One region of the Streptomyces sp. NPDC088733 genome, then DNA from elsewhere that is predicted to be linked to it. Evidence: riboswitches for the same ligand, from Rfam matches in the RefSeq annotation. Region 1 holds a riboswitch; the other holds the start of a gene.
What was found. Region 1 has a riboswitch for glycine ahead of gcvP (aminomethyl-transferring glycine dehydrogenase). Riboswitches for the same ligand answer to the same signal wherever they lie in the genome.

Region 1 (11,634 bases):
ACAGCAGCCCCGTACCGCCGATCACGGCGGCCACCACCGCTCCGCGCAGTACGTCCGAGCGCGGGCGCCGCAGGTCGAAGCCGATCACCGGCATGCCGGTGCCCTCGCGCGCCAGCAGATGCGCGACGAGCGCGACGGGGACCAGCGCGGTGGCGATCCCGAACAGCTGCCAGGCCAGGTCCAGCCAGGGACGCCCCGGGGCGTGCGTGCCCACCAGCGTCGCGGCCTGGTCCTTCAGCCCGCCGGGCTTGGTGACGGAACCGATGAAGCTGATGAGCGCCGAGAGCGCGCTGGCGCCGAGCGACAGCGCGAGCACCAGCAAGGTCTCACTGCGCAGCGTGCGCGGCTCCAGTGCGCGGGCGTCGCCGGTCCCCGCGCCGCCCGCGTCGATCGTCCTGCCGTTCTCCGAGGCCTCCACGCGCGCCATCCTGCCTCATCGGCCCGGCGGACGGCGCGCGGGCCCGGCTCAGGGCTCCACGGGCCACTCGTGGACGGGCGCCCCGTCCTGCATCAGCTCGCAGTAGCGCACGGTCATCGCGGCCAGCGCGCGCTGCCGGTCGAGCCCGCGGTCCAGCTCGCGGTGGAAGACCGCGGCCTGCCACTCGGCGCCGTTCGTCCGCTTGCGGCAGCGGCCCTCGATGATCCCCAGGTAGCGGTCCCGGTCGACCGGGTCGATGCCCCAGCCGTCCAGGCCGGCGGCGGCCATCGGCAGCAGCTCCTCCAGCACGAGTTCCACGACGGGCACTTCGATCGTCCCGCTGCCGCGCGAGGACCGGGGCCAGCGCAGCACGGCCTCGATGCCGTGGCGGCAGGCCTCGTCGAAGTTGGCCGCCGCGGCCGCGAACGGCAGGCGCGTCCAGACCGGGCGGGACGCCTCCGCCAGCGCCCGCACGAGGCCGTAGTAGAAGGCGGTGTTGGCGACGACGTCGGCGACCGTGGGCCCGGCGGGCATCACCCGGTTCTCCACCCGCAGGTGGGGGACGCCGTCGACGACCGCGTAGACCGGGCGGTTCCAGCGGTAGATCGTGCCGTTGTGCAGGGTGAGTTCCTTCAACTGCGGCACCCCGCCCTCGTCCAGGACGTGCAGCGGGTCCTCGTCCTCGCAGATCGGCAGCAGGGACGGGAAGTAGCGCACGTTCTCGGCGAACAGGTCGTAGGCGGAGTCGATCCAGCGCTCGCCGAACCAGGTCAACGGGCGTACGCCCTGGGCGCGGTGCTCCTCGGGGCGGGTGTCCGTCGCCTGCTGGAAGAGCGTCGGGCGGGTCTCCCGCCACAGCTCCCGGCCGAACAGGAACGGTGAGTTGGCGCCGAGCGCGACCTGCGGCCCGGCGACCACCTGCGCGGCGTTCCACACGGCGGCGAAGCGTGCCGGGGTGACCTGCAGGTGCATCTGCATCGAGGTGCACGCGGCCTCGGGCGCGATGGAGCCCGACGTGCTGGTCAGGCGTTCCACGCCGGCGATGTCGAGGGTGATGTCCTCACCGCGGGCCGCCAGGATGCGGTCGTTGAGCAGGGTGTAGCGGTCGACGCGGGAAAGATTCGCACCCACCAGGTCCTGCGCTCCGAGCGTGGGCAGGATTCCCACCATCACGATCTGCGCGCCGACCTCCCGGGCCTTTCTGTCGGCATATCCCAGTGCCATGCGCAACTCTTCGGCGAGGCGGTCCAGGACACGTCCGGAAAGCCGGTGCGGAGCGATGTTCACTTCGATGTTGAACTGCGCGAGCTCCGTCTGGAAATCACGGCTCGCGATGCGCTCCAGCACCTCCTCGTTCATCATGCGCGGCAGGCCGTCGCGGTCCGTGAGATTGAGTTCGATCTCCAGACCCATGAGATTCCGGGGACGGTCGAAACGTTTCTCCTCCAGCAGCCGCTCCAGTCCCAGGAGGCACTGCTTCAGCTTCCTGCGGTAGCGCTGGCGGTCGGAGAGGTCGAACCCCGTGGCCGCGACCTTTTCCCCCATCGAAGGTCCCTTCTCGCGTGGGCCGTGATCACAGCATGCCCAGCGATGAGATCGATAACGCCCCCTGTGACGCACACGACCCGGTAAGCTGGCAGGAGCACCGTCTTCCGGCACATTCCGGTGGCATGGCACATCATTCATTTGCCATCGGCGGCGCCCTCGTGAAAAACGCCGACGAGATTCGGCCATCCGTGGTGGCGGAAAAGGCGCAGTTCGCCGGCCGGGGAGCCGGTTCGAATAGGGATGTTCCGGCCACCCAGGATGTCCTGGTTCCGCCTTGCGCTCAATATCGCCGGCGGCTAGGTGAAACACTGCCAGAACACACCTCGTATATCCTCTGTTCACAGGCAGAGCCTCCGCGATCCGCCGCGCGCCCGCGACGCTCCGGCCACGGGAAAGGGATCCGCATGCCCCCGCTGATTCCGCACGCCGCCACCCACCGGCGCCCCATGTGCTGGGCCTGCCCTGGCCTGCCGTTTCATCGCTGACAACGCTGTTAGCACCCACTGAGCACCCCGTGTCTCCCCATGAGAGGCCGCCCACCATGCCGCTGCAGGTAGCTCCAGCCCCCGCTCCCGCTCTGCGGAGCGTTCTCGCCGCACTCAGCTCGCCCACCGCCGTCCGCGAGGCCCGCACGCCCTCACTGCGCACCGCGACCGGGCTGCTCACCGCCGAGCACCCGCTGCCGCTGCACGTGCTCGACCCCGTGATCGCCGGACCCGACGGGCTGCCGCGGGCGCGGCTGACCGGCTGGCGCTTCCACATCCACGCCGGGGAACGCAACGACGCGGCGGTCCCGCCGCAGGAGAGCCGCGGGCGGGTGGTCGCAGCCGGAGAGACCGTCCACACGCCGGACGGATGGGCGTTCTCGCACTTCTGCGAAGGGCCGTACCTGGCCTCGACCGAGCGGGCGCTCCTCCAGGCGGACGCCCTGACCGCGTCCTACCAGCCGCACCTGCTCTCGGTGCCGGGCCTGTACATGCTGACCCTGTGGCTGCACGGCGACACCGGCGCCGACGCCGGAACGGCCCAGCCGGCCGCTTCGGACCTGCTGATCCCCCTCGCGCCGGCGCCTCCGGGAATCGCGGCGCACCGCGTGCACCGGCTCTCCGACCTGGTGCCCGTGCTCACCCTGCGGCTGGCGCCCCCGCCGCTGCTCGGCACGACCGCTTGACGTTCCCCTCAGGGGCGGTGCTCGTACGCCTCCGTGACCGGCCGGTCACGGAGGCGTTGCATTGTCCCGGCAACCGCCCGCCAGAGTGAAAGCGTCACCAACTATCGAGCACAGCTCGCGCGAAATCCCTGCGGAAAACCGTCAGTAGAGCAACACTGGGACCGACCGACGAACGGGGGAACGGCCATGACTGAGGTTCCTACCCAATCAAGCCGTGTTTCACACCACTCGCAGCGAAAGACATCGTCCATGTGCCCGCACCAGCCGCATTGTCCGTCCGCCGCCAACTCCGACCGGGAGGCCGCGCACATCGTCGCCAGCCACCCCGAGCAGGGGTGGAGCCTGCTGTGCAACGGCGTCCTGCTCTTCGAGGACACCGGTGAACTGCTCCCCGACGGCCAGATCATCGCCCCGCACCGCCCGCTCGGCAGCGAGCACGTCGTCACCGCCGCATAACCCCGATGAACCGCGGCACCGCGGCGCCGCAGCACCGCAGGCACACGAACGGCGTGAAGTGCAAGAAAAGGGCCGACCCCGCCGGCGAACAGCGGGGCCGACCCTTGTGAGTCCCCGGCCCGGTCTCCGGGCCCGGTCGCACTACGCGTCGTACTCGTCCAGCGGCGGGCAGGAGCAGACCAGGTTGCGGTCGCCGAAGGCGCCGTCGATCCGGCGCACCGGCGGCCAGTACTTGTCCGCGGCCGACACGCCGGCCGGGAACACCGCCTCCTCGCGCGTGTAGGAGTGCTTCCACTCCCCGCCCAGCGCGGCCGCCGTGTGCGGCGCGTTGCGCAGCGGGTTGTCGTCCTTGGGCCACGCCCCCGAGCCGACCCGGTCGATCTCCGCGCGGATGGCGATCATCGTGTCGCAGAAGCGGTCCAGCTCCGCGAGGTTCTCGCTCTCCGTCGGCTCGATCATCAGCGTCCCGGCGACCGGGAACGACATCGTCGGCGCGTGGAAGCCGTAGTCGATCAGGCGCTTGGCGACGTCGTCGACGGTGACACCCGTCTCCTTGGTCAGTTCACGCAGGTCGATGATGCACTCGTGGGCGACCAGCCCGCCGGGACCGGTGTAGAGCACCGGGAAGTGCGGCTCCAGGCGCTTGGCGATGTAGTTGGCGCCGAGCACCGCGACCTGGGTGGCGCGCTTGAGGCCCTCGCCGCCCATCAGGCGCACGTACGCCCACGAGATCGGCAGGATGCCGGCCGAACCCCACGGGGCCGCCGAGATCGGGCCCACGCCCGTCTCCGGGCCCGCCTCGGGCTGCAGCGGGTGGTTCGGCAGGTACGGCGCGAGGTGCGCGCGGACCGCGACCGGACCGACGCCCGGGCCGCCGCCGCCGTGCGGGATGCAGAAGGTCTTGTGCAGGTTCAGGTGCGAGACGTCGCCGCCGAAGTGACCGGGCTTGGCCAGGCCCACCAGGGCGTTGAGGTTGGCGCCGTCGACGTAGACCTGGCCGCCGGCGTCGTGCACCGCGCCGCAGATCTCGCCGATGTGCTCCTCGAAGACACCGTGCGTGGACGGGTACGTCACCATGAGCACGGCGAGTTCGTCGCGGTACTGCTCGATCTTGGCCCGCAGGTCCTCGACGTCGACCTCGCCGTCACCGGCGGTCTTCACCACGACGACCTTCATGCCGGCCATCACCGCGCTGGCGGCGTTCGTGCCGTGCGCGGAGGACGGGATGAGGCAGACCGTGCGCTGGGTGTCGCCGTTGGCACGGTGGTACGCGCGGACGGCGAGCAGACCGGCCAGCTCGCCCTGCGAACCGGCGTTGGGCTGGAGGCTCACCTTGTCGTAGCCGGTGACCTCGGCGAGACGGTCCTCCAGCTCGCGGATGAGGGTGAGGTAGCCCTCGGCCTGCTCGGCGGGCGCGAAGGGGTGCAGCTGGCCGAACTCGGGCCAGGTGACCGGCTCCATCTCGGTGGTCGCGTTGAGCTTCATCGTGCAGGAACCGAGCGGGATCATGCCGCGGTCCAGCGCGTAGTCGCGGTCGGCGAGGCGGCGCAGGTAGCGCAGCATCGCGGTTTCCGAGCGGTGCTGGTGGAAGACCGGGTGCGTCAGGTAGTCCACCTCGCGGGCCAGGCCGGCGGGCAGCGCGTCCTCGGTGGCCGCGTCCAGGGCCTCGATGTCGGCGTGGTCCCCGCTGACACCGAAGGCGCCCCACACGGCGGCGAGGTCGGCGCGGCCGGTGGTCTCGTCGCAGGCGATGCCGACCAGGTCGGCGCCGACCTGGCGCAGGTTGACCCCGGCCTCGCGGGCGGCGGCCACGACCTCGGCGGCCCGGCCGGGCACGCGGGCGGTGACGGTGTCGAAGAAGGCGTCCGTGGTCACCTCGACGCCGCCGGCGCGCAGGCCCCCGGCGAGGACGGCGGCGTAGCGGTGGGTGCGGCGGGCGATCTGCGCCAGGCCCTCGGGGCCGTGGTAGACCGCGTACATGCCGGCCATGACGGCGAGCAGCACCTGTGCGGTGCAGATGTTGCTGGTGGCCTTCTCGCGGCGGATGTGCTGCTCGCGGGTCTGCAGCGCCAGGCGGTACGCCTTGTCGCCGTCGGCGTCGACGGAGACGCCGACCAGGCGGCCGGGCAGGCTGCGGGCGTGCGCCTCGCGGACGGCCATGTAGCCGGCGTGCGGACCGCCGAAGCCCATCGGCACGCCGAAGCGCTGCGTGGTGCCGACCGCGATGTCCGCGCCCAGCTCGCCCGGGGAGGTGAGCAGCGTCAGGGCGAGCAGGTCGGCGGCGACGGTGACGATCGCGCCGAGCCCGTGGGCCTGCTCGATGACGGGCTTCAGGTCGCGCACGGCACCGGAGGCGCCCGGGTACTGCAGCAGCACGCCGAAGACGCCGCGCTCGGCGATCCCGGCGGGGATGCCGTCGGTGAGGTCGGCGACGACGACCTCGACGCCGGTGGGCTCGGCGCGGGTCTCGATCACGGCGACGGTCTGCGGGAAGGTCTCGGCGTCGATGAGGAAGACACCCTGCTTGACCTTGCCGACGCGGCGGGCCAGCGCCATCGCCTCGGCGGCCGCGGTGCCCTCGTCGAGCAGCGAGGCGCCGGAGGTGGGCAGACCGGTCAGGTCCGCGACGACCGTCTGGAAGTTGAGGAGGGCCTCGAGGCGGCCCTGGGAGATCTCGGGCTGGTAGGGCGTGTACGCCGTGTACCAGGCGGGGTTCTCCATGACGTTGCGCAGGATGACCGGCGGGGTGAAGGTGCCGTGGTACCCCAGGCCGATCATGGGCCGCAGCACCTGGTTGCGGTCCGCGAGCGAGCGCAGCTCGGACAGCACCTCGGGCTCGGTGCGGGCGGTCGGCAGGCCCAGGGCCTCGGCGCTCTTGATGGTGTCCGGCACGGCTGCGGCGGTGAGCTCGTCCAGCGAACCGTAGCCGACGTGCGCGAGCATCTTGGCCTGCGCGGCGGCATCGGGTCCGATGTGGCGCTGCTCGAACGGGATGCCGCGCTCCAGCTCGGTGAGAGGGGTGCGGTGGGCGGTCATCTGCGGAGGCCTCCTGGTCTGGCGCGACTCGGCCTCCCCCTCTGTCATCTGAACCTGAGAGTTTCACCGTCCCGCGCGAGCAGGACGGCTTTCACCGTCGGTGAGGAACGGGCCCGCCACGGACGGGCTTCCCTTCCTGCTTTCCAGAGTGACCTCACCCATGCGGTACGGATGCCTGAGAGATTCCGGGGAGGGTTTGCTCCTTCGGCGCCCGGCGGCCGGTGCTTCGCACCGCCAGGACTCTCCCGCATGGGGTCGCCAGCCACTGTCAGCCTACCAGCGGCGTTCGTTGAACGGTCATGTGACAGCGGACACCTTTCGTGCCTAAATAGGAGTATTCGCGACCAGTTGGAGGGACCGTGCAGACCGGTATCGATCCGCGGAGCCTGATCGGGCGCAGGGCCTTCGACCGCAACGGAATGAAGATCGGAACGGTCGACGAGGTGTACCTCGACGACGCCACCGGCGAACCCGAATGGGCCGCGGTGCGCACCGGGATCTTCAGCCGCGACGCCTTCGTCCCGCTGGAACCGAGCGAATTCGGCGAGGACGGGCTGCGCGTCCCGTTCGACAAGTCGCTGATCAAGGACGCCCCGGACTTCGGGGTGGGCCGGCATCTCTCCCCGGAGCAGGAGCTCCAGCTCTACCACCACTACGGGATGTCCGGCCCGGGCGCCGTCACCGGGCCGGGCGACGAGCCGCCGCCCGACCGGGACTTCGGCAAGCTCGCCGGCGACAGCTGACCCTCGGCCCCCGGCTCACCCGGATAACACCAGCGGCAGCGCCTCGGACGGCTCCAGATCCGGGTCCGTCACCGCGAAGGTGCGCACCCGCCCCGGCACGGCCGACTTGGGCTCCTCGAAGCGCACGGTGACCCGGCCGACACCGCTGCCCTGCACCCAGCCCGCGCCGTACTCCGCGTGCCGGACGTCCTGACCGGGCATCCAGCGCCGTTCCGCGGCGGACGGCACCCGAGCGGCACCGGCGGGCGGTTCCTCGTCCGCGTCCGCCCGGGCGGCGCCCTCGTCGTCGGGGACCTCCTCCGCGCGCTCGGCCGCCTGGGCGAACAGGTCCTCCTGCGTGAAATCCGCCAGCCCGGCCACACCCACACCCAGCAGCCGCACGCCGCCCGTGATGTCGACGGCCTCCAGCAGCCGCTCCGCCGTCTCCCGCACGACGACGGGGTCGTCGGTCGGCGCGCGGAGCGTCTCGGACCGGGTGAGCGTCGTGAAGTCGTACCGGCGCACCTTCAGCACCACGGTGCGGCCGGAGCGCCCGGCCTCGCGCAGCCGCCGCACGCAGCGGTCGGCGAGCCGGTCCACCTCCAGCCGCATCCGGACGCGGTCGGTGAGATCGACGTCGAAGGTGTCCTCGACGGAGATCGACTTGTGCTCGCGGTCGGGGACCACGGGCCGTTCGTCCACCCCCAGGGCCATGCCGTGCACATGCGCGCCGTGCGCCCTGCCCAGCAGGCGCACCAGCTCGGCCTCGCCCGCCTCCACGACGTCCCCGACCGTGGTGATGCCGCCCCTCCGCAGGTGCTCGGCCGTGGCGGGACCCACGCCCGGCAGCGTGCGCACCTGCATGGGCGCCAGCAGCTCGCGCTCGGTGCCGGGCTCGATGACGACCATGCCGTCCGGCTTGGCCTGCTCCGAGGCGATCTTGGCGAGCAGCTTGGACCCGGCCAGCCCGACCGAGCCCGTGAGCCCCGTGGCCGCCCTGATGTCGCCTCGCAGCCGCTCCCCCACGCGCCTCGGCTCCTCCGCGATGCCGCCCGCCTCCAGGTCCACGAACGCCTCGTCCAGGCTCAGCGGCTCCACCAGCGGTGACAGCCGGGCCAAGATCTCCATGACGACATCGCTGACCTGCCGGTACACACCGAAGCGCGGCACGAGGTACGCCGCGTTCGGGCAGAGCCGGCGCGCGTGCGCCATCGCCATCGCCGAATGCACCCCGTGCACCCGGGCCTCGTACGAGGCCGTCGCCACCACGCCCCGCGGGCCCAGCCCCCCGACGATGACCGGCTTCCCCCGCAGACTCGGCTTCGCGGCCTGCTCGACGGCAGCGAAGAACGCGTCCATGTCCAGATGGAGGATGGTCGGCGCGCTTCTCACGTCACCGATGGTGCCCTACGGCACCGACAGCCGCCGTACGGGCGTACGGCGGCTGTCGGTGCTGTGGGAGTCGTCCGCCGGTCCGCCCCGGCGGCACACGGGTCAGACCGCGCGGTTGCGACGCCGGGCGAGTTCGTCACCGGGGTTGTGGCCGACCAGCGTCTCGCCGGTGTCGACCCGCTCGCCGTGCAGCTGCGACAGCCCGCTCTCCACGTCCCGCCACACCACGCCCACCGCGATCCCGAAGATGCCCTGGCCGCCCTGGAGCAGGTCCACGACCTCGTCCGGCGACGTGCACTCGTAGACGGTGGCGCCGTCGCTCATCAGGGTCATCCGGGCCAGCTCCGCGGGGCCGGTGGACCGCAGGTGCTGCACCGCGGTGCGGATGTTCTGCAGGGAGACCCCCGTGTCGAGCAGCCGCTTGACGATCTTGAGGACGACGACGTCCTTGAAGCTGTACAGCCGCTGGGTGCCCGAGCCGTAGGCCGGACGGATGCTGGGCTCCACCAGTCCCGTACGGGCCCAGTAGTCCAGCTGGCGGTAGGTGATCCCGGTCGCCGCGCAGGCCGTGGGCCCGCGGTAGCCGACGCTCTCCCCCGCCCCTTCCGGCTCCTGGCCGGAGACTTCGCCCGCGCCCCCGCCGGAGGCCACGGCCGCGTTGCGGGCCAGGGCCGCGCGCATCGGGTACGGGCCGCCAGCGGCCATACCGTCGCCGGTGCTTCTCACGCCGACCTCCCGTCCCTTCGCACCCCTGAGGGCACGCGCACGTGCCATCGGGACTTTCCATCTCGACGGTAGGCAGTCACTCCGGGTGCGTCAACGATCGCCACGCTCGGCACGCCGAGTGATATCAACCCCTGGAGTGGTTTCCCGTATCCGTTCAGGGGGTAAGGCTCGTCGAATGGTCCGCGCCGGACCTCACTGACTGCTGGTCCCGAAGTCCTCGGGCGAGATCTGATCGAGGAACTCGCGGAACTTCTCGACCTCGTCCTCCTGCTCGTCGGGGATGGCGATGCCGGCGTCGTCCAGCACACCGTCGCTCCCGTAGATGGGGGTTCCGGTCCGCAGGGCGAGCGCTATGGCATCGGAGGGACGGGCGCTCACCTCCACGCCGCTGGCGAACACCAGCTCGGCGTAGAACACGCCCTCGCGCAGGTCGGTGATCCGGACCTCGGTCAGCCTCTGGCCGACGGCCTCGAGCACGTCCTTGAAAAGATCATGGGTCAGCGGCCGCGCGGGCGTCATGCCCTGCTGCGCGAAAGCGATGGCGGTGGCCTCCCCCGGCCCGATCCAGATGGGCAGGTAGCGGTCGCCTCCCACTTCCCGCAGGAGCACAATCGGCTGGTTGGAGGGCATTTCGACCCGGACACCCACGACGTCGAGCTCGTTCACACAGCAACCCTAGGACGTGCTCGGCAGGTTTGGGTAGTCGGGACGGGTCCGGCCGGTCACCGGCCGGGCCCCCTCCCGGTCACTCAGCGTCAGAAGAGCCGGATCAGAAGAGCCGGATCCTGAGGGCCGACTGGACCAGCGCCGCGTGCAGGCGCACCGACAGCGCCGCCAGCTCCTTGGCGGTGGCCTCGGCGTGCGTCCTGGTCTGCGGATTGCGGTGCAGCCGCAGCGGGGCCACCACCTGCTCCACCAGACCCGCCTCGCGTTCGGCGGCGGCCTTCACAGCGCGTAGATGACGCGGCTCCAGACCGAATCGTCCCAGATCCGCCACGAGCTTGGCGATGTTCACCGTTTCGGCGTCGTAGCCGCCGTCCGGGCCGGCCTCCACCAGCCCGTAGGACTCCCACTGCGCCAGTTCGGCGTCGTCGGCGCCCGTGGCGGCCATCAGCTCGTCCCGGCCGATCCGCAGTCCGGGAGGGCCGTCCGGCTCGATGCCGCCGGCCTCCAGCAGCTCCCGGGGCTCCGCGGGGGCGGGCAGCGGCAGCGGCTCGCCCCGGTCCAGGGCGTCCAGGTGCTCGCGGATCACTTTCAGCGGAAGGTAGTGGTCCCGCTGCATCCGCAGGACATGACCGAGCCGCTCGACGTCCCTGACCGAGAACTTCCGGTAGCCGGACGGAGTGCGGTGCGGTTCCACCAGCCCCTCCGCCTCCAGGAAGCGGATCTTGGAGATGGTGACCTCGGGGAACTCCTCACGCAGGTCGTTGAGCACCGCTCCGATGCTCAGCGGTCGGTCCTCCGCGGTGGCGGTGCCGTTGCCGGCACCGCCCGACGGTGTACGAAGCATGAACCTTCCCTCGCGGGGTCAGGCGCCCCACTGGCTCGCGTAGAAGACCAGCCGGTACTTGCCGATCTGAACCTCGTCACCACTGGCCAGGGTCACCGAGTCGATGCGCTCCCGGTTGACGTAGGTGCCGTTGAGGCTGCCGACGTCGGAGACCGTAAAGCTGCCGTCCTGGCCGCGCCGGAACTCGACGTGCCGACGGGAGACGGTGACGTCGTCCAGGAAGATGTCACCTTCCGGGTGGCGGCCGGCCGTGGTCAGCTCGGCGTCCAGCAGGAAGCGGCTGCCCGAGTTGGGACCGCGACGCACGACCAGCAGCGCCGAGCCCGGGGGCAGCGCGTCGACCGCCGCCTGGGCCTCCGGGGACAGTGCGGGAAGCACGGTCTGCCCGGTGACCTCGGCCTCGTAGGCCTCCAGGCCGGAGATCGAGATCGTGGACGTGGTCTCGGAGGCACGTTCCGACGGCACTCCGGCACGCAGCGGCGCACCGCAGTTGGAGCAGAAACGACTCGCTTCCGCGTTCTGGAAACCGCACCGCGTACAGACCGGCAAGGACCCTCCACCCGTGCTGGAGCCTGATGGTTGACCGAAACCTATGCGCCCCGATGCGGCAGGGTCAACAGAAACCGCACCATGACCGCCCGAAATGTCGCCACCC
Region 2 (11,634 bases), on a different contig from region 1:
CCATCGGCGGGCGCGGGTCGTTCGGGACGGCGTTGCGGTTGACCGTGATGCCGATCTCGTGGAGCCGGTCCTCGGCCTGCTGCCCGTCCAGCTCGCTGTCGCGCAGGTCGACCAGGACCAGGTGCACGTCCGTGCCGCCGGACAGGACCGAGACGCCGGCCTCGGCGAGGTCGGACCGCGTCAGCCGCTCGGCGAGGAGCTTCGCGCCCTCCAGGGTGCGGACCTGGCGGTCCTTGAAGTCCTCGCTCGCCGCGACCTTGAAGGCCACCGCCTTCGCCGCGATGACGTGCTCCAGCGGGCCGCCCTGCTGGCCCGGGAAGACCGCCGAGTTGATCTTCTTGGCGAGTTCGGCCGTGCTCAGGATGACGCCGCCGCGCGGGCCGCCCAGGGTCTTGTGCGTGGTCGTGGTGACGACGTGCGCGTGCGGTACGGGGGAGGGGTGGAGCCCCGCCGCGACCAGGCCGGCGAAGTGCGCCATGTCGACCATGAGGTAGGCGCCGACCTCGTCGGCGATCCGCCGGAAGGCCGCGAAGTCCAGCTGGCGCGGGTACGCGGACCAGCCGGCGATGATCAGCTTCGGCCGGGACTCCTTGGCCAGCCGCTCGACCTCGGCCATGTCGACCTGGCCGGTCTCGGCGTCCACGTGGTAGGCGACCACGTTGTAGAGCTTGCCGGAGAAGTTGATCTTCATGCCGTGGGTCAGGTGCCCGCCGTGGGCGAGGTTCAGGCCCAGGATCGTGTCGCCGGGGTTCAGCAGCGCGAACATCGCGGCCGCGTTGGCCTGCGCGCCCGAGTGCGGCTGGACGTTGGCGTGCTCGGCGCCGAACAGCGCCTTGACCCGGTCGATGGCGAGCTGCTCGACGACGTCGACGTGCTCGCAGCCGCCGTAGTAGCGGCGGCCGGGGTAGCCCTCGGCGTACTTGTTGGTGAGCACCGAGCCCTGGGCCTGGAGCACCGCGACCGGAGCGAAGTTCTCCGAGGCGATCATCTCCAGGGTGGACTGCTGGCGGTGCAGTTCGGCGTCGACGGCGGCGGCGACGTCGGGGTCGAGCTCGTGCAGGGAGCTGTTGAGAAGCGACATCTGGGGGGTCATCCGTCCGGAGGTCGGGGTGGGCAGGTCGGGGCGGCGGGGCGCCGCGGCGGCGTCAGCTGCCGGTGAAGGCGGTGTACTCGTCCGCCGAGAGCAGGTCGGCGGGCTCCTCGGACACCTTCACCTTGAACAGCCAGCCGCCCTCGAAGGAGGCCGAGTTCACCAGGGAGGGGTCGTTGACGACGTCCTCGTTGACCTCGGTGACCTCACCGGAGACGGGGGAGTACAGGTCGCTGACCGACTTGGTGGACTCCAGCTCGCCGCAGGTCTCGCCCGCGGACACCGAGTCGCCGACCGCCGGGAGCTGGACGTAGACGACGTCGCCGAGGGCGTTCGCCGCGTGCTCGGTGATGCCCACCGAGGACACGCCGTCCGCGTCCGCGGCCGACAGCCACTCGTGCTCCTTGCTGTAACGCAGCTGCTGGGGGTTGCTCATGACGTGATTCTCCTGGATGACGGGATGTGCTGGTGAACGGCTGTCTTGACAGGTGGGACGGCTGTGCCCGGGGTACGGACGGGGCCTCAGCGCTGCCGCTTGTAGAACGGCAGGGCCACCACCTCGTACGGCTCATGCGTACCGCGGATGTCCACGCCCACACCGGAGGTGCCCGGCGCGGCGTGCGCGGCGTCCACGTAGGCCATGGCGATCGGCTTGCCCAGGGTCGGGGACGGGGCGCCCGAGGTGACCTCGCCGATCACGGCACCGCCGGCCACCACCGGGTAGCCCGCGCGCGGGACCCGGCGGCCCTCGGCGACCAGGCCCACCAGCGTGCGCGGCGGTTCGGCCGCGGCGCGCTCCGCGGCGGCGGCCAGCGCCTGCCGGCCCACGAAGTCACCGGGCTTGTCGAACTTCACGACCCGGCCGAGGCCGGCGTCGAACGGCGTGAGGGCGGTGGTCAGTTCGTTCCCGTACAGCGGCATGCCCGCCTCCAGGCGCAGCGTGTCCCGGCAGGACAGGCCGCACGGCACCAGGCCGGCGTCCGCCCCCGCGTCGGTGAGCGCCTGCCACAGCTTCTCGGCGTCGGCCGGGTCGACGAACAGCTCGAAGCCGTCCTCGCCGGTGTACCCCGTCCGGGCGATCAGCGCCGGGACGCCGGCGACCGTGCCGGGCAGTCCGGCGTAGTACTTCAGCCCGTCGAGGTCCGCGTCGGTCAGCGACTTCAGGATGCCGGGGGACTGCGGCCCCTGGACGGCGATCAGCGCGTACGCGTCGCGGTCGTCGCGCACGGCCGCGTCGAAGCCGGCCGCCCGCTCGGTCACGGCGTCCAGGACCACCTGCGCGTTGGAGGCGTTGGCGACGACCATGTACTCCTGGTCGCCGAGGCGGTAGACGATCAGGTCGTCCAGGATGCCGCCGTCGGGGGCGCAGATCATCGTGTAGCGCGCGCGGCCGACCGCCAGCGCGGAGATGTGGCCGACCAGCGCGAAGTCCAGCGCCTCGCCCGCGGCGGGGCCGGTGACCGTGATCTCGCCCATGTGGGAGAGGTCGAACAGACCGGCCCTGGTCCGTACGGCGGTGTGCTCGTCGCGCTCGCTGGCGTACCGCAGCGGCATGTCCCAGCCCGCGAAGTCGGTCATGGTGGCACCGAGGGACCGGTGCAGGGCGTCCAGCGCGGTACGGCGGGGTTCACTCATCGGGCGGGCTCCCAAGGACATGGAAAACAGGTCGGACGATGACAGGAAGGGGGCTTGCCCTCCCCATCTGTCATCGGAACCTGAGAGGTTCACCTGGACCCTCCGCGCGGAGGAGCCCCGGTTTGCACCTTGGGTGGGGCGGCCGCCCCCGACCGGGAGGGCTCGCCCGCTTTTCAGATGTGCCTCGGACGCGCGGTATCTGTGCCTGAGAGATTCAAGGGAGGACTTGCTCCTTCGGCGCCCCGCCCGCCACGGCGGGAGCGGGGAACTCTCCCGCGCGGCCTCGAACGGCCGATATGTGATTGAGGCCGCCATCATTGCACGGCCGCTCCGCCTTGTCGCGGTCGTGTCCCCGATGTCCCGGTCGGGTCCCGATCGTGTCGTCACCGCGTCGCTTCCCTGGGTAGGTGCATACCGAGGATTTACCATTTCTTGAAAGTCTCACCGGGAGGGCGACTGTGCGGTGGCAGAGTGCGTACGCGACGGCCGGGGCACCGGCCGCTTCCCCTCCGGCGGCCCTGCGGCCGGCGGTCCCTCCCCGCGGCGCGGTCCGCGCCGCACGCTCGGTGCGCCCGCGCAGGCTGGTCGACCTGCGCGCGGGGCGCACCCGGGTGCGGCGGCTGCGCTACCCCGCCGGCGACGTGCTGATCGTCTCGGGGCTCCCCGGCGGCGGCAAGAGCACGCTGATGCGCCGCGTGTCCGGTGACACCGTGCTGATCGACTCCCAGGACGTCCGTGAACGCTGGCAGGCCCGCATGCCGCGGCTGCTGCCGTACGCCGTCTACCGCCCCCTGGTGCGGCTGGCGCACTACCTGGGGCTGTGGCGGGCGCTGCGCTCCGGGGCCGGTGTCGCCCTGCACGACTGCGGCACCCTGCCGTGGGTGCGCGCCTGGGTCGGACGGGAGGCCCGGCGCCGCGGCCGGGGGATGCACCTGGTGCTGCTCGACGTGCCCGTGGAGGCCGCCCGTGACGGGCAGCGGGAGCGGGGGCGGGGGGTGTCGGCGTACGCCATGGCCCGGCACCAGCGGGCCTCGCGGCTGCTGCTGCGCGCGGCCGAGGAGGGCCGGCTGCCGGCCGCGTGCACCTCGGCGGTGCTGCTGGACCGCGAAGCGGCCCGGCAGCTCGAGGCCATCGACTTCGACGGCTGAGCGGCCGGGCCGCCACGGTACTGCGGTGACCGGGCGCCACCTGCCTTGCCGGCGGACTACTGGACCGGCGCGGCGGCCTCGGGCGCCACGGGCACGCCCGGGGCCTGCGGGTCCTGCGCCGACTCGTCCTCCAGCGGCAGCGGGACGGGAAGGGGAAGCGGAAGGAGGCCGGTCAGCAGCTTCGGCACGGACAGCAGCAGCGCCTGCAGGTCGGCGACGACGGTGGCCACACCGGCGGTCACCGCCGCGAGGTTCTTGTCCACGACGGCCTTCACCAGCGTGGCGACGTCGTCCACCAGCTTCTTGAGCTGGGCCTGGATGTCGGACACGGCGTCGGCCGCGCGCTCGCTGCCGTCGGCGGGGTCGGCCGGAAGCTGTGCGGCCGGGTCGGCGGGGACGGAGGAGTCCTCGGCCGACGGGTCCGCCGAGGCGACCGCCTGGTCGACGACCGTGGACAGCTGCCGGGTCGCCTCCTCCAGGCCCTGGCGGAGCTCGTCGAGCTTCGCGGAGTCGGGACCCTGGGCCTGGGCCTCCTGCGTGAGCTTCGCGCCGATCGACAGCGTGTCACCCAGCTTGGCGATGAGGTCGGCACGGCCGGAATCCGCCGCGTCGGCGGCAGGCGCCAGGTGAACGGCCGTGATCCGGACCGGGGCGTGGGCACTCGCGACACCGCCGGTGAGGCCCATCGTCAGCGAGCCGCAGACGGCGGCGGCTATGAGGGCGGAGGTGGTCCTGGTGATGCGCATATTGAGGAATCTCCCAAGTGAGGGTTTTGTCCTTGCCTGCCCCACCTTGTGAGAAGTCGTGACCCCTCGCAACCGGACGGTCGCCCGGTGTGACGGTTCCGGGCCCGGAGGGGTCCGCGGCGCCCGCCTGCGGATAGGGTTTTGGCAGAGGGCACCACGACCGGTTATTGCGAGGCGAGACGCAGTGAACATCCCTGGGCAGCGGATACCCGACGGATTCGCCCCGGCGTTCGCCGGCGAGCAGGCCGCCGGTACCTGGCCCGCCAATGAACTCGAGGAAGTCCTCTCCGCCGCCCTCGGCGATCCCGGTGCGACCGCCCGGGTCCTGGAGGTGCTCGGCCGCTCGGAGTTGTGGATCCCGCTGCCGGCCGGCGGCAGCCAGGCCAGCGCCGATCTGGACCTGCCCACCATCGAACTCGGCGGCGGCGCCTTCGTCCCGGTGTTCAGTTCCGAGCAGCAGTTCCTGCACGCCGCGCGGGGCATGGACTTCGCCGTCGCCCCGGCCCGCGAGTTCGCGCGCGGACTGCCGCCGCAGGTCGGCATCGCGGTCAACCCCGGTGGCGCGGTGGGGATTCCGCTGCCGCCCCCCGCCGTCATGGAACTGTGCCGCACGGCCCGCGAGCCCGGCACGCCGACCGGCGCCCGGGTGCGGCTGTGGGAGCCCTCGCCGGACGAGGAGCCGGTGGAGTTCCTGGCCGCCGCCGCGGGCGAGTTCGCCGTCACCCCGGTCGTGCTCAGCGCGCGCCGCGCCCTGGCCAGCGTCGAGGGGGACCCGGCCGTGCTCTTCATCGGCGTCGAACTCGACCGCTGGCAGGAGGAGGACCGGGCCGCGGCGATGACCGCGCTCGGCACGGCGCTCGGCGCCGTCCCGGTGCCGTGGCCGGTCAATCTCGTACTGCTCGACGTCGCACAGGACCCCGTGGGGGACTGGATGGTCGAACGCGTGCGACCCTTCTTTGTCGGTGCCGGCGCATAACCTGGGTCCGGCAGGCGAAGCAGCAGACGACGCAGAGGCGGAAGGGCGGGTCACGTGAGCGCGGGCGCGGGAGGGGACGGCGGGCTGGAGCAGGCGCTGCGGCAGGTGACGCCCGGTGGGTTCGACGCGTACGAGACGCTGCTGCGCGCGCTCGCCGACGGCGAGGTGTGGATGCTGCTGTGGCAGGGCACCCCGGGCGGCACGGACGCGCAGTACGGCAACATGGAGGTGGGCGGCCTCGGTTACGCCCCCTGTGTGACGTCCTCGCGCGAACTGGCCGCCAGCGGCTGGACCCGGGCCCACGAGGTGGTGTCCGGACGGGAGGTCGCCGCCTCCCTCTTCCCGGACCGCTGGGGCCTGTGGCTCAACCCGCACGCGCCCGGCGGCGGGGTCGGCGTCCCCTGGCTCGACCTGCGCCGGATCGGTCTCGGGCTGGACCAGGCCCCCGCCGGACCGCTGCGGATCGCCGAACCCGCGCTCCAGATCCCGCAGTACTACGCCCTGTTGTCGCAGCAGGCCCACCGCACCCCCTCGGTGCGCTCCCTGCGGCGCGCCTGGGTCCAGCCGGTCCTGGGCGAGCCGTATCTCGCGATCGGCGTCGACCTCTACGACGCGGGCCCCCAGTCCGCGGAGACGGTGCGCCAGATGATGCAGTCCGCCCTTCCCGCGGTGCCCCAGGGGCTGCCCGTCGCCGCGGTGGCCCTCGCCGACGAGTACGACCCCGTGGGCATGTGGATGCGGTCCGCCGCACAGCCCTTCTACGACCGTGACGCGCACGCGGGCGGCGGGGGCGCCGGCGCCGTCCACGGGGGCTGGGCGCCGCAGCGCTACTGAGGGCCCAGGAGGCGGCCGAGGGGTCTGCCCCGGCCGCCCCCGGGATCCGTCCTCCCGGGTCCGTCAGAGCACCGCGGGGATCAGTCCGAGCGGAGGGCTGCCCAGCTCCAGCAGGGACGTGTGGAACCGCTGGAGCGTGAAGTCCTGCCCCCACTCCTGCCGGGCCCGCTCCCGCAGCCGCATGATCTCCAACTTGCCCCAGGTGTACCGCCCGTAGGCCGCGTCGAAGGTGCCCCTGCGGGCCTCGGAGGCCGCGCCCGCGCGTGCCAGGTGGGCGTCGCGCATGAACCGCGCGGTGGCCTCCTCCGGCGTCATCGCCCCCGTGTGCAGCCCGATGGCGCAGGCGAGCCGGGTGACGCGGACGAGCGCCTCCAGGGCGACGCCGATCGCGAAGCGCGGGTCGCGGGAGCGGAAGCCCTCCTCCAGGCAGACCTCCTCCACGTAGTGGGCCCAGCCCTCGCAGAAGGAGAGCGAGTGCAGCACCCGCCGGACCTGGGTGGGTGCGTGCCGCAGTGCCCGGCCGTGGGCGAAGTGCCCCGGTGCGACCTCGTGCACGGTGATCGCGGGCAGGCTGGTGCGGCTGAAGACCGACAGCCACTCCTCGCGCTCCTCCTCCGGCCACTCCGGCTCCGGCGGGGTGACGTGGTACCAGGAGGCGCTGTCGGCCTCCTCGGGGGCCGCCCAGGTCATCATCGCCATCGACCAGCGCCGCGACGGCGGCGCGGGACCCACCAGGCAGTCCCCGTCGAGCCACGGCACGAGCCGCCGGCGCCGGGTGAACTCGATGACCTCCTCGGTGAGCCGGGCGGCCTCGGGGATCACCCCCTCCGCGCCGGGGTGGTCGGCGAGCAGCCGCGGGATCAGCTCGTCGACGGTGTGCCCGGGGTCGAGCCGCCGGCAGGACTCGGTCAGCAGCTCGGTGAGCCGGTCGCGTTCCCGTTCGGCCTCCTCGGCGAGCGCGGACAGGTCGACCGGCAGGCCTTCCTGACTGCCCATCAGCAGAGCGAGGGCGTCGCCGCCGAGCCGCGGGTCGGGGTCGCCGGTCTCGGCGGCGCGGGCGATGTGGTCCACCAGCCGGCGGTGCGCGGCGAGCGCGGGACCGGCCTCGGGCTCCTCGTCCGGGTCCAGCCCGGCGGCCAGCCCGCGAACCGCCCCCAGGAGTGCCCCGGCGACGGGCGCACTCACCCGGTCGAGGGACGCGACGGCCGCGTCCACGGCGTCCGGCCACTGCGCCAGGTGCCGTCTGCGGGCCTCGGCGAGCTCCTCACGCGGGGCGTACTCCCGGTCGTAGGGGGTCAGTTCGAGGTTCGACAGATGCGGATAGGGGTCGCGCCGGTGCAGCTCCAGCTCGCCGTACTGGACCCTGAGGGTGTCCTCGAAGACCGAAAGGTGCCGTTCGTCGTGCGGGTCCTCCAGGGCCGCCTCGCGGCGCCGCGAGGCGGCCAGTGCTGACAGGCCGCGGCGCACGCCGTCCGGGGACAGATCCTGCACCTGACCGTCGTACTCGTGCAGTCCCGCCATCTCCCTGACGACGGGAACCATGAGGTCGCACACCGCGCGCAGCCGATCATTCATGGCCCCGAAGGTAGCGAGTCGAGAGCACTCCCGGCGATCTGTCAACGCGCGTAACACTGCGGTAATAACAGGCGAAGGGTCACCACATCACGGTTGCGCATACATTCACCGCCAGGTCTGGTGTGTGATCGCGACCAGCATCCAGACTCACCCGCCAGGGGGTTCCACAACCCCCGCATTCACTTTGTCACAGCACCTCGGCATCACCAGCACCAACGATGAGTAAAGCCGCTACAGCGGCGGGCGCGCGCCGGTAACCCGCCGGCGAGAGGGGTCAGTTTCACCATGACCGCACCGATAGAGACCACCGCTTCACAGACCGAGGCACCGCCGGAGGCTGTGCTGAGCGGGGCCACCCGGAGTCAGATCGAGGGACGTTCCCTCGGCCAGATCGCCTGGATGCGCTTCAAGCGTGACAAGGTGGCCGTGGCCGGCGGCATCGTTGTGATCCTCCTGGTGCTGCTGGCGGTCCTTGCCAAGCCCATCGAGATGGTCTTCCATCTCGACCCCAACGCGTTCCACCAGGACCTGGTCGATGCCGAACTGCTGTCCCCCAAGGGCGGCTGGGGCGGTATGAGCTGGTCCCACCCGCTGGGTGTGGACCCGCAGTTCGGCCGCGACATCCTGGCCCGCATCATCGAGGGCTCCTGGATCTCGCTCCTGGTCGCCACCGGGGCGACGATCCTCTCCAACGTGATCGGCACCGTGCTCGGCATCGTCGCCGGCTACTACGGCGGCTGGGTCGACAGCCTGATCAGCCGGATGATGGACATCTTCCTGGCGTTCCCGCTCCTGCTCTTCGCGATCTCCATCTCGGCCTCGCTGCAGGACGGCGCCTTCGGCCTGAACGGGCTGCCGCTGCGGATCTGCGTACTGATCTTCGTCATCGGCTTCTTCAACTGGCCGTACATGGGACGTATCGTCCGCGGCCAGACCCTGAGCCTGCGGGAGCGCGAGTTCGTGGACGCGTCCCGCAGCCTCGGCGCCCGTGGGCCGTTCATCCTCTTCCGGGAACTGCTGCCCAACCTGGTGGCGCCGATCCTCGTCTACTCGACGCTGCTGATCCCGACCAACATCCTCTTCGAGGCGGCGCTCAGCTTCCTCGGGGTCGGCATCGCCCCGCCGCAGGCTTCCTGGGGCAACATGCTGACCAGTGCCGTCGACGTGTTCCAGGCGGACCCGCAGTACATGTTCGTGCCGGGCCTGGCCATCTTCATCACCGTCTTGGCGTTCAACCTGCTGGGCGACGGGCTGCGTGACGCCCTCGACCCCCGCAGCAAGTGACTCGGCGCGCGGTCAACGTGCTCCGCAGTGCAGCAACATCACCGAATGAGGGGGCTTACCTCGGCATGAACAGCAGAAAAGCAACAGCCATAGTGGCGCTTGCCACGGCTATGGCCCTGGGCGCGTCCGCGTGCAGCAGCGGCACCAAGAGCGGCGGCTCCGGCGGCGGCGGCAGCAAGGCGAGCGCCGCCAAGGACGCGGCCCTGACCTCGATCGTCAACAAGTCGGACAAGAAGGGGGGTACGGTCACGATGGAGGACTCCGACGTGCCGGACTCCCTGGACCCGGGCAACACGTACTACGGCTGGGTGCAGAACTTCTCCCGTCTGTACGCCCGCACTCTGCTGACGTTCAAGCCCGCCGCGGGCAAGGAGGGTCTGGAGCTCGTCCCGGACCTGGCGACCGGCCTCGGCAAGGCGTCCGCGGACGCCAAGACCTGGACCTACACCCTGCGTGACGGTGTCAAGTTCGAGGACGGCACCCCGGTCACGTCCAAGGACGTCAAGTACGCGATCGAGCGCAGCAACTTCGCGCCCGAGGTCATGGCCAACGGCCCGACGTACTTCAAGGCCTACCTCGACGGTGGCGACAAGTACCAGGGTCCGTACAAGGACAAGTCCCCCGAGGGCCTGAAGTCCATCGAGACCCCGGACGACAAGACCATCGTCTTCCACCTGAGCAAGCCCTTCGCGGACTTCGACTACCTCGCGACGTTCTCGCAGACGGCCCCCGTGCCGGCGGCGAAGGACACGGGCGCGACGTACGTCCAGCACATCGTGTCGACCGGCCCGTACAAGTTCTCCTCGTACACCGAGGGTTCGGGTGCCACGCTGGTACGCAACCCGCAGTGGGACAAGTCCACGGACCAGATCCGCACCGCGCTGCCGGACAAGTTCGTGCTGAAGCTGAAGGTCAACCCGCTCACCATCGACAACAACCTGCTGGCGGACAACAGCACGGTCGACGGTGCCGGCGCCGGTGTGCAGCCGCAGACCCAGCCGAAGATCCTCACCAGCCCGAAGAACCTGAAGAACAGCGACAACTCCATCGCCGGTGCGACCTCGTACATGGCGATGAACGTCAACGTCGCGCCGTTCAACAACGCCGACTGCCGCAAGGCCGTCCAGTGGGCGCTCGACAAGGCCTCGGTCCAGGCGGCCGCGGGTGGTGGCGTCAAGGGCGACATCGCCTCCACGCTGATCCCGCCGTCGGTCAACGGGTTCAACAAGTTCAACCTGTACGAGACCCCGGGCGACAAGGGTGACGCGGCCAAGGCCAAGGCGTCCCTGACCGCTTGCGGCAAGCCGGACGGCTTCAGCACCACGCTGACGGCGCGCACGGACCGTCCGTCCGAGGTCGCCATGGCCACCGCGATCCAGGCCTCGCTGAAGAAGGTCGGCATCGACGCCAAGATCCAGACCTTCCCGGCCGGCAAGTACTTCTCGAACTACGTCGGTGTGCCGAGCTACGTGCACGAGCACAAGATCGGCCTGATGATGATGGCCTGGGGTGCCGACTGGCCGACCGGCTACGGCTTCCTCGACCAGATCGTCGACGGCTCCGCGATCAAGCCCTCGGGTGGCAACAACCTGATGGAGCTGAACGACCCGGCCATCAACAAGGCCCTGTCCGACGCCATCGCGAACACCGACTCCGCGGCCCGCACCAAGGCCTGGGGCGACATCGACAAGATGGTCATGGAGAACGCCTCGGTCGTGCCGCTGCTGTGGCGCAAGAACCTCCTGTACCGTCCGCCGTCCGCCACCAACGTCACGGTGACTGAGGCGTACCTCGGTATGTACGACTACCTGCTGATCGGCTCGTCCAAGTAATCGGAAGGCAGGTGAAGGCATCGGTGTCCCGCCGGGCCGGGTGACCCCCCGGCCCGGCGGGCCCGACGCCGCACGGCTGTGGCTGCGTACATCATTCGACGCGTGTTCGCCGCGGTGATCCTGCTGCTGGTCGTCAGCGCAGTCACCTTCGCGATCTTCTTCCTGGTCCCCCGCCTCGGCGGGCAGACCACCACCCAGTTGGCGACCCAGTACGTGGGCAAGGACGCCAACCCCGCCTCCATCGCGGCGGTCAAGAAGAACCTCGGGTTCGACCTGCCGCTCTACCAGCAGTACTGGCACTTCCTGAAGGCCCTGGTCGTCGGCGCCGACTACAAGTTCGGCCCGGACGCCACCCACTGCGGCGCCCCCTGCTTCGGCTACTCCTTCAAGTCGCACGTCGAGGTCTGGCCGCAGCTGAAGGACCGGATCCCGGTCTCCTTCTCGCTGGCCATCGGCGCGGCGGTCATCTGGGTGATCAGCGGTGTGGCGGTGGGTGTGGTCTCCGCCCTCAAGC

Region 2: it holds a riboswitch for glycine, as region 1 does, so the genes downstream of both, gcvT (glycine cleavage system aminomethyltransferase GcvT) here and gcvP (aminomethyl-transferring glycine dehydrogenase) in region 1, are expected to answer to the same signal.

What each region holds. Positions count from the first base shown of each region.
Region 1 is NZ_JBIVLH010000027.1:6,145-17,778, reverse strand. It holds gene ACIP64_RS34255 (CPBP family intramembrane glutamic endopeptidase) at 1-427, opposite strand, end outside; gene ACIP64_RS34250 (glutamate--cysteine ligase) at 467-1,963, opposite strand; gene ACIP64_RS34245 (hypothetical protein) at 2,508-3,137, shown strand; gene ACIP64_RS34240 (DUF5999 family protein) at 3,387-3,593, shown strand; gene gcvP (aminomethyl-transferring glycine dehydrogenase) at 3,735-6,629, opposite strand; glycine riboswitch at 6,783-6,887, opposite strand; gene ACIP64_RS34230 (PRC-barrel domain-containing protein) at 6,989-7,372, shown strand; partial or broken gene ACIP64_RS34225 (DNA polymerase IV) at 7,282-8,743, opposite strand; gene ACIP64_RS34220 (MerR family transcriptional regulator) at 8,846-9,517, opposite strand; gene ACIP64_RS34215 (bifunctional nuclease family protein) at 9,662-10,135, opposite strand; gene ACIP64_RS34210 (MerR family transcriptional regulator) at 10,239-10,979, opposite strand; gene ACIP64_RS34205 (FHA domain-containing protein) at 10,998-11,634, opposite strand, start outside.
Region 2 is NZ_JBIVLH010000001.1:32,711-44,344, reverse strand. It holds gene glyA (serine hydroxymethyltransferase) at 1-1,081, opposite strand, end outside; gene gcvH (glycine cleavage system protein GcvH) at 1,146-1,526, opposite strand; gene gcvT (glycine cleavage system aminomethyltransferase GcvT) at 1,613-2,725, opposite strand; glycine riboswitch at 2,909-3,011, opposite strand; gene ACIP64_RS00160 (AAA family ATPase) at 3,184-3,873, shown strand; gene ACIP64_RS00155 (hypothetical protein) at 3,930-4,619, opposite strand; gene ACIP64_RS00150 (enhanced serine sensitivity protein SseB) at 4,825-5,595, shown strand; gene ACIP64_RS00145 (enhanced serine sensitivity protein SseB C-terminal domain-containing protein) at 5,650-6,429, shown strand; gene ACIP64_RS00140 (DUF885 family protein) at 6,493-8,004, opposite strand; gene ACIP64_RS00135 (ABC transporter permease) at 8,290-9,288, shown strand; gene ACIP64_RS00130 (ABC transporter substrate-binding protein) at 9,354-11,120, shown strand; gene ACIP64_RS00125 (ABC transporter permease) at 11,199-11,634, shown strand, end outside.